Regions from separate parts of the Rhizorhabdus sp. GW822-FHT03C02 genome, predicted to be linked through region 3. Evidence: riboswitches for the same ligand, from Rfam matches in the RefSeq annotation. Region 3 holds a riboswitch; each other region holds the start of a gene.
The links. A riboswitch is a leader RNA that binds a small molecule or an ion and turns the genes downstream of it on or off. The one in region 3 is predicted to bind cobalamin.

Region 1: linked by a shared signal. The riboswitch ahead of AC1RM6_RS26285 (TonB-dependent receptor) and the one ahead of AC1RM6_RS20560 (ferredoxin-like domain-containing protein) in region 3 are both predicted to bind cobalamin.
Region 2: linked by a shared signal. The riboswitch ahead of AC1RM6_RS23525 (DUF1636 domain-containing protein) and the one ahead of AC1RM6_RS20560 (ferredoxin-like domain-containing protein) in region 3 are both predicted to bind cobalamin.
Region 4: linked by a shared signal. The riboswitch ahead of AC1RM6_RS23575 (TonB-dependent receptor) and the one ahead of AC1RM6_RS20560 (ferredoxin-like domain-containing protein) in region 3 are both predicted to bind cobalamin.

What each region holds. Positions count from the first base shown of each region.
Region 1 covers NZ_JBXANN010000014.1:137,187-139,382, reverse strand. The annotation lists gene AC1RM6_RS26285 (TonB-dependent receptor) at 1-1,364, opposite strand, end outside; cobalamin riboswitch at 1,541-1,785, opposite strand; gene AC1RM6_RS26280 (TonB-dependent receptor) at 1,944-2,196, opposite strand, start outside.
Region 2 covers NZ_JBXANN010000011.1:201,850-204,045, forward strand. The annotation lists gene cobT (nicotinate-nucleotide--dimethylbenzimidazole phosphoribosyltransferase) at 1-721, opposite strand, end outside; gene AC1RM6_RS23525 (DUF1636 domain-containing protein) at 718-1,125, opposite strand; cobalamin riboswitch at 1,322-1,511, opposite strand; gene AC1RM6_RS23530 (pyridoxamine 5'-phosphate oxidase family protein) at 1,673-2,196, opposite strand, start outside.
Region 3 covers NZ_JBXANN010000009.1:36,337-38,532, reverse strand. The annotation lists gene AC1RM6_RS20565 (methyl-accepting chemotaxis protein) at 1-533, shown strand, start outside; cobalamin riboswitch at 620-830, shown strand; gene AC1RM6_RS20560 (ferredoxin-like domain-containing protein) at 1,008-2,090, shown strand; gene AC1RM6_RS20555 (precorrin-8X methylmutase) at 2,080-2,196, shown strand, end outside.
Region 4 covers NZ_JBXANN010000011.1:216,608-218,803, reverse strand. The annotation lists gene AC1RM6_RS23580 (UxaA family hydrolase) at 1-318, shown strand, start outside; cobalamin riboswitch at 379-623, shown strand; gene AC1RM6_RS23575 (TonB-dependent receptor) at 799-2,196, shown strand, end outside.

The sequences.
Region 1 (2,196 bases), on a different contig from region 3:
GAGACGATCGCGTCATGGCCCTTGCCCTCGCCGAGCGCGGTGGCCGCCGCATCGCGGGCGGCGACGTCATAATGATAATAGTCGCCGCGCAGGCCTCCGGTCAGCCGCAGCCCGGCAAGCGGGGTCCAGGTCGTCTCGGCATAGAGCGCGCCCGACAGCTCGCGCACCCGGAAGGCGCCGAGCGAGTCGACGAAGGCGCGCTGCGCGGTCTGGTAGACCCCGACATTGGCGATGTCGTCATAGCGGTTCTCGGTGCCGATCGTCGCCTGCAACCCGGGGGCGAGATCCCAGTGGCGCTGGCCAGTGGCGCCGAACACCCAGCGCCGGTCGAACTGGCGGATCTGGGCGCTGCTGCCGTCGGGATTGGCGTAGGTCGGGTTCGAATACATCGACCAGTCATAATATTGCGCATAGACATTGCCGCGGCCGTTGGCGCCGTCGAGCGCGACATTGCCGACGAAGCGGGTGGTCTCGCCGCGCGCCGAGGGATCGGGCGAGCAGAAGATGTCCTTGCAGACCGGCGATCCGACGATCCGCTCGGGAATCTGCTCGGTCGGGCGCCAGGTCGCGCGATAGGCGTGGAGCGTCAGATCGAGTTCGCCCGCGCCGGTCGGCACGCTATATTTGCCGAAGCCCGAATAATGGCGGAGATGCTCGGCCTCCTGCCACGGCCCGTCATAGGCCTTGGCCTGCGCGACCAGGGTCAGCGCGCCGCCGCCGATATCCTTGATCGTGCCGCCGGCGGCGACCCGGCGCCAGCCATAGGAGCCGGCCTCGAGCGAGGCCCAGGGCCGGTCATAGCCCTCGACCGTGGTCATATAGGCGGCGCCCGCCAGCGCGAAATCGCCGCCATCGGCGCGGTAGGGGCCTTTGCGGAAATCCTCGCGCGCGACGATCTCGGGGATCAGCCCGTTGAGATCGAGATAGCCCTGGCCATGGCCATGGGTGCGCAGGTTCATCTGCACCCCGTCGATATAGGTGGTGAAGTCCGATCCATGGTCGAGGTTGAAGCCGCGCAGGAAGTATTGATTGGCCTTGCCGCTGCCCGAATGCTGGGCGGCGATCATGCCGGGGACCGCCTCGAGCAGTTCGGCGACCCGCAGCAGCGGCCGCACCAACAGGTCGGCGCCGCTGACCGTGCCTTCGCTCGCCGCATGGGCATGGCCGATCTTGGCCTCGCCGCGCCCGAACACGACGATCTCCTTCTCGGCCTGGCTTCCCGGCTGGGTTTCGCCGGTTGCCGGCGCTGTGGCCGTAGCCGTCGCTTCGTCACGCTCCGCGGCGAGCGCGCTATGCGTCCAGCAGGTCAGTGCCGCCGCGGCGACCAGCCACTGTGCCGGTCGTCCATATCCGATATTCCGCATCATATTTCCCCCGGCGTCGAGCGACATGGGGCAGGGGCGTGCCGTCGATCAACGGTCGGCGCGCGCCGGCGGGCGGACGCCGTCGAGCGCCCGCGGCACGAACCGACGCGGCCCCCGCCTCGGCTTCGTCGCTCAGACGGAGTTCACCGTGCCGCGGCCATCCCCTGGGCCAGGGCAAGAGCGACCAGACGCCGGCAGGTCTCCTGGCTCGCGGGTCGTCGCTCGATGCACGGCCTTCCCAGGCCTCGCAGGATTTAGCGTCCGGCCCAGTGGCTGCCTCCCTCCACCTCGGGAAGGAAGCGATGTGCGTCTCGCTCTCCGCTTACAGTTGCAGGGACAGCCGCGGATTGAGGAGGGCCAGCCTCCCGCACCGCATTCCCTTTCAAGCCCCTCGCGGGGCACCGGCGCGATCTGACGTCCGCCCTGGCGGTTCAACCGCCGACGGACGCGGTGTCGTTACGGAGCCGCCGGGCGATGCGCAAGCCCGTTCGCGTCGCTGTGGCGATGATGGGGAAGGGCATCCCGCATGGCCGCGCGCCATGCGGGATGCCGGTCGCGTTCAGCGGCGGTCGGTACTCTTCACCGCCCGAAACTGTAGCGCAGGCGGAAGCCGTACATGCGGGGTTCGCCGATCAACAGGTCGCCGAGGCCGGCCGAGTTGTAGCCGCCGCCGGTGTTGACCGCATAGACCTTCTTGGTGAGGTTGGTGACGAAGAAGGCGGCGTCGATCGGGGTTCCGCCGACTTTCTCCCAGTTGATGTTGAGGTTCACCAGCGTGCGCGACGGCAGCACCCCGACATTGGCGGGGACGCTGCCATTGGCGATCTGGCGC
Region 2 (2,196 bases), on a different contig from region 3:
CCCGCACCACCGCGCCGGCGATCGCCGCGATCTCGCGGCCGCCAACCCGCCGCAGCGTCTCGAACGGCGTCGCCGGCGCATCGGCATGGAAGGCGATCGCGCGGTCGACGACCGCGACCTTGCGGCCGATGCCGTCGCCATCGACCCCGGTACCGGGGCCGACCCAGTCGGCGGCGGTGCCGCCGAAGCTGCGCGCGCACAAGGCGGCGGCGGCGGTCGAATTGCCGATTCCCATCTCGCCGACGACGAGCAGATCGAGTCCCGGCTCGACCACCTCGGCCCCCGCCGACAGCGCGTCGAGGCATTCGGCGACCTCCATCGCCGCGGCGACGGTGAAATCGGCGGTCGGCCGGTCGAGATCGATCGCGACGACCTTGAGTTCGAGCCCGGCGGCGCCCGCCAGCGCGTTGATCGCAGCACCGCCGGCCTCGAAATTGGCGACCATCTGTGCGGTCACCGCCGCCGGAAAGGCGCTGACTCCGTGGACGGTCACGCCATGATTGCCCGCGAAGATCGCGGCGCGCCCGCTGGCGATCGCCGGCCGTTCGCGGCCCTGCCAGCCGGCCAGGAAGATCGCGACATCCTCGAGCCGGCCGAGCGAGCCCGCCGGCTTGGTGAGCTGGGCCTGGCGCGTGCGCGCCGCCGCGACCGAGCGGTCATTGGGCGGGGTGAGGCTGGCCAGCGCGGCTTCGAACGCGGCGATCGTCGGAAAACAGGTCATTCGGCAACATATCCATCGGGAGGGGAACGGGTGATGAAATGGCCTTTGACGCCTTGCGGCCAGTCGCGAAAGGGGACCCGGCCATGCTCCGACGCGGCATAATGGACCGCATAATCGAGGATCGCCTGCGCGGCCTCGTCGTCGGGGGTGAAGCGGCCGAGCACATAGCCGACCTTGGCGGGCGCGCGCAGATGGACCGTGCAAAACTCGGTGCACGCGAACAGGCAGGGCATTTCCTGCACCGCGACCCCGTCATAGCGCGGATCGCTGGCCTTGACCCGGTGCAGCGCCTCGACCAGCCGCGCGCCGCCGCGCACCCCCTCGTCGTCGTCGCGGGCATCGGCCGAAAGGCGGCAGGTGTTGCAGGCGACCACCGCCGGGCCGGGTTCGACCTTGCGCAGCATCGTCAGGCGCGCCGGACGGGCAGGGCGAACAGGGGGTCGGCAGGCATAGGGTCCATTGGTCGGTCCTCGGCAGATCTGACATCTTGCCGGTCGGGATCGTGCCGATGCGGAACCGCCCCGCATCCGCGCTTGCCCGCACGGCGCCTTGTCGTTGCGCGAGGTCAAACCCCGTTCGGCCGGCACACCCTGTCCGGACGAAGAACGACCGCGACCGGCAGGTCTCCTGGCTCGCGGGTCGATGCCGGTTCGGGCCGCCTTCTCAGGACATGGCGTCCCAATGGCATATGGCCCGATGGCTCACCGCTCACAGTTGCAGGGGCAGCCGGGGCTTCAGACCCCATTCCCTTTTGATCCCCTTCCGGGGAACCTGTCGCACGCGGCGGGGTAGGGGCTTTGGCCCGGCCGATCAAGGGGCGACGCGGGGCGTTCCTGGTCGAAACGGTTCGCCCTATTTCCGTTCGTGTCGAGCGTAGTCGAGACACGCTCCACCACCGCGGGGTGTCTCGACTACGCTCGACACGAACGGATCAACATTTCCGGCCATCCGCTACGCGAACTTGCGCCGCGCGGCGGCCAGCGAGGCGGGCAGCGGGGTGCCCTCGACGATCCGGTTGTCGTCGACCGGACGGCCGAGCGCGGTGGTGACGGGGACGATGCCCGCCCAGAACGGCGTCGCATAATCCTCGTCGTCGTCGATCGGGGCGCCGTCGCGGACCTTCGCCGACGCGGCCTCGATCGGCAGCGCCAGCACCCCCGTCGCCTTGCGCTCCTTGGCCAGCATCGGGCGCACCTCGTCCCAGCGGCCCGGCAGCAGATGCTCGGTGATGATCCGCAGCGCATGGTCATGCTCGTCGGCGTCGGTGACATGGCGCGCGCTGCCATGCACGACCACGCTGCGATAGTTCATCGAATGGTGGAAGGCCGATCGCGCGACGACGATGCCGTCGACCAGCGTCACCGTCAGGCAGACCGGCATCGCCTCGGCGACCCCCTTGATGATCCGCGTCGTGCTGGCGCCATGGATGTAGAGCGTCGACCCGTCGCGGCCATAGGCCATCGGCATCACCATCG
Region 3 (2,196 bases):
AGATCATCGCGGTGATCGACGGCATCGCCTTCCAGACCAATCTGCTCGCGCTCAACGCCGGGGTCGAGGCGGCCCGCGCCGGGGATGCCGGCCGCGGCTTTGCTGTGGTCGCCTCGGAGGTGCGTGCGCTCGCCCAGCGCTCGGCCGACGCCGCCAAGGACGTCAAGGCGCGGGTGACCGCGAGCGGCCAGCAGGTCGGCGCCGGGGTCAGCCTGGTCGGCGAGACCGGCGACGCGCTGCGCCGGATCGTCACCCAGATCGTCGAGGCCAACCAGATCGTCGAGGCGATCGCCTCGGCCGCCGAGCAGCAGGCCTCGGGCCTCCAGCAGGTCAACGCCGCGGTCGGCGAGATGGACGGGGTCACCCAGCAGAATGCGGCGATGGTCGAGGAAGCCACCGCATCCGCGCGCGGCCTCGCCAGCGAGGCCGACGGATTGAACCGCCAGGTCGCCCGCTTCCGCATCAGCTCCGTGCAAGATCCTGATATCGCGCCACAATATCGCACCGCACCCGCTCACCGCCTCGCGGCCTGATTTTCCCGAAAATATGCCGAATTTCGCACCTGCCCCGATATCGCAGGCGCGACATGGACAAAGCCCGGCCGCCCGCTTATGCGCGCTGCAGATCGCGCCGGTGCCCCGCAAGGGGCTTCAATGGGAATGCGGTGCGGGGATTTCCCCAAATCCGCGGCTGTCCCTGCAACTGTAAGCGGCGAGTGCGATGCGCATCGCTCCCCTGACACGGGAGCAGCCACTGGCAGGTTGCTGGGAAGGCCGCGCATCATGCTTTGACCCGCGAGCCAGGAGACCTGCCGGCGCACCGGTCGCTCTTGCCTTGGTCCAGGGGATGGTCATGGCACGGTCCCTCTCCGTCTGAGCGACGAACCTGTGCGGCTGGGGCCGCATCGGTGCGCGCCGACGGGTCTCCACGCCCGCCCGTCGTCGTGCCCGACCGGCCTTCGCGCCGGCACGCCCCGCCGTCTTCGCCCGGGCGTCGATGGAGTTGCCGTGCCCCCTTCCCCGCGTCCTGCCGTCCGCGGCTGGTGCCCGACCGCCTGGCGGCCGATGCGCGCGGGCGACGGGCTGCTGGTGCGGGTGCGGCCGCGCCTCGCGCGGATCGACGCCGCCCAGCTGGCCGGGCTGTGCGACGCCGCGATCCGGTTCGGCAGCGGCCTGATCGACGCCACCAGCCGCGCCAACCTCCAGATCCGCGGCGTCGCCGAAGCCGGCTGGCCGGCGCTGGTCGAACGGCTGGTCGAACTCGGCCTGGTCGATCCCGACCCGGTTCGCGAGGCGCGCCGGGCGATCATGGTCGCCCCCGACTGGCAGCCCGGCGACGACAGCGCGGGCATCGCCGAGGCGCTCGCCGCGCGGCTCGACGAACTGCCCGACCTCCCCGCCAAGATCGGCTTCGCGATCGACGCCGGCCCCGCGCCGGTGCTGGCCCATGATCCCGCCGATTTCCGGATCGAGCGCGCAAGCGACGGCGGCCTGATCCTGCGCGCCGACGGCCGCGCGACCGGCCTGGCGGTCACCCGCGCCGACGCCGTCGATGCGCTGATCGCGCTCGCCCACTGGTTCGCCGCAAGCGGCACCGGGCGGATGGCGCGGCACCCCGCCCCTCTCGCCCCGTCGCTGACCGGATCGCAGTGCCCGGCGCCGCCACGCATCTGGGCCGGTCGCGGCATCAGCCTGCCGTTCGGCCGGATCGACGCGGCGAAGCCCGGCGTGACCGGCGCAATTCGGGTGACGCCCTGGCGGATCCTGATCGCCGAAGACGATGCCCCCCTGGTCGACCGCACCGATCCGTCGATGCGGGTCGACGCCTGCCCCGGCGCGCCGGCCTGCCCGCAGGCGACGGTCGAGACCCGGGCGCTCGCGACCCGGCTCGCGCCTTATGTCGCCGGGCGGCTGCATGTCTCTGGCTGCGCCAAGGGCTGCGCGCGATCCGCGCCCGCCGATGTCATGATCACCGGACGCGACGGCCGCTACGATCTCGCTTATGCCGCCCGCGCCGGCGATCCCGCCATTTTGTCCAGCCTGAGCGTCGGCGACATCGCCGCGCATTTCGGAGTGCCCGATGCCGCATGACTATCAGAAGGACGGCGCCGCGATCTACCGCCAGTCCTTCGCGACGATCCGCGCCGAAGCCGACCTCGCGCGCTTCGCCGGGGGCGAGGAGCGGGTCGCGGTGCGG
Region 4 (2,196 bases), on a different contig from region 3:
GAGGGGCCCGGCAACGACGCGGTCTCGACCACCGCGCTCGCTGCCGCCGGCGCGACCATCACCCTGTTCTCCACCGGGCGCGGCACCCCGCTCGGCAGCCCGGTGCCGACCCTCAAGATCGCCTCGAACAGCGCGCTCGCCGCCGCCAAGCCGAACTGGATCGACTTCGACGGCGGCGCCGCGCTGAGCGCGGGAATGGCCCCGACCGCCGAGGCGCTGCTCGACCTCGTCATCGCCACCGCCTCGGGCGCGCCCGCGCGCAACGAGACCAACGACGAGCGCGGCATCGCCATCTGGAAGCGCGGCGTCACCCTTTAAGATCTGTTGGCATTTCCGATCGCCGAGGCTATGCCGCCCCGCGAAGGCCGGAGAAATCCGGCCCTCATAGATCGCGCCGGTGCCTCGAAAGAGGCTTAAAATGGGAACGCGGTGAGGACGGCTTCGGCCGACCGAATCCGGGGCTGTCCCTGCAACTGTAAGCGGCGAGCGCGATGCACATCGGTCCCTCCCACGGAGGAAGGACCAGCCACTGGGCCGGACGCTAAGTCATGCGAGGCCTGGGAAGGCCGTGTATCAAGCGATGACCCGCGAGCCAGGAGACCTGCCGGCGTCTGGTCGCTCTTGCCTTGGTCCAGGGGATGGCCGCGGCACGGTGAACTCCGTCTGAGCGACGAACGAGCGGCGGGGGCCGCATCGGAGACGTGCGTCGGCCGCCCATGGCGCCCGGCCGATGCGCGGCGCCGACCGTTCGTGAACGGCACGTCCCCGTCCTGTCGCACAGGCGCCGGGGGACTTTGCATGTTTTCCTTGAACAGGACTTTCCACACAAGCCTGGTCGCGGCTCTGGCCACGGCTCCGACCATCGCCCATGCCGAAGAGGCCGTCGCCGATGCCGACGCGATCGTCGTCACCGGCGTCATCGATCCGTTGCGCCTGACCGAGAAGTCCGAAGGGGCCAGCCGGCTCGGCCTGACCGCGCTGCAGACGCCGGCCAGCGTCGAGACGATCGACGGCGACGCGATCCGGCTGCGCGGCGACCTCACCATCCAGGACGCCGCCGCCCGCGCGACCGGCATCGTCAACACTTCCGGCGTGTTCGGCTACGGCCTGTCGGCGCGCGGCTTCACTGGCCAGAATTCGGTGATGCAGCTCTATGACGGCATGCGGATGTACAACAACACGCTGACCTTCCCGGCCGATCCGTGGATGGCCGAGCGGGTCGAGATCCTGCGCGGGCCGGCCTCGGTGCTCTATGGCGAGGGCGCGATCGGCGGCGCGGTCAATGTCGTGCGCAAGCAGCCGACCGACACGCCCCAGGCCGGCGCGCGCTTCGGCCTCGCCTCGTTCGGCAGCTACACCATCGCCGGCGGCAGCGGCGGACCGCTCGGCGATAAGCTCGGCTACCGGGTCGATGCCAGCTACAAGAGTTCGGACGGCTGGATGCAGCGCGGCCATTCGAACGCGCTGTCGCTGTCGGGCGCGCTGCGCTTCAAGCCGGTCGACGATCTCGCCATCACTTTGTCGCACGACTTCAGCACCCAGCGCCCGCGCACCTGGTTCGGGGTGCCGCTGGTCGACGGCAAGCTCGACCGGTCGATCCGCAAGAACAACTACAACGTCACCGATGCCAGGCTGCGCTTCCGCGACAATTGGAGCCAGGCCAAGGTCGCGTGGACCCCCGCCGAGGATGTCACCATCCAGAGCGACGTCTATCATCTGTGGGCCAACAAATATTGGCACAATGCCGAGAACGTCACCTATGTGCCGGCCGCCGGCACCACCCCGGCGAAGGTCCGCCAGTCGAGCTTCCTCGAACTCTACCATATCCAGAAGCAGACCGGGAACCGCACTACGATCAGCCTCGGCCAGAGTATCGCGGGCATCGAGAATCACGCGGTGATCGGCTTCGACGTCAACCGGATCAGCTACAAGAATGTCAGCAATTCGGGGAACAACGCGACCCGGCTGGTCGACGTCTACAACCCGGTCGTCGGCGGCTTCATCGACCAGACCGGCGCGGCCGCGACCAAGCCGCGCTACACCAACGACATCCACCAATATTCGGTGTTCGGCGAGGATCGGCTGGTCCTCGATCCCAAATTCTCGCTGGTCGGCGGGCTGCGCTACGACCGGCCGAAGATCCGCAAGACCGACTATGTGAATGCCGCGAACAATTTCACCGGCATCCCCGACGCG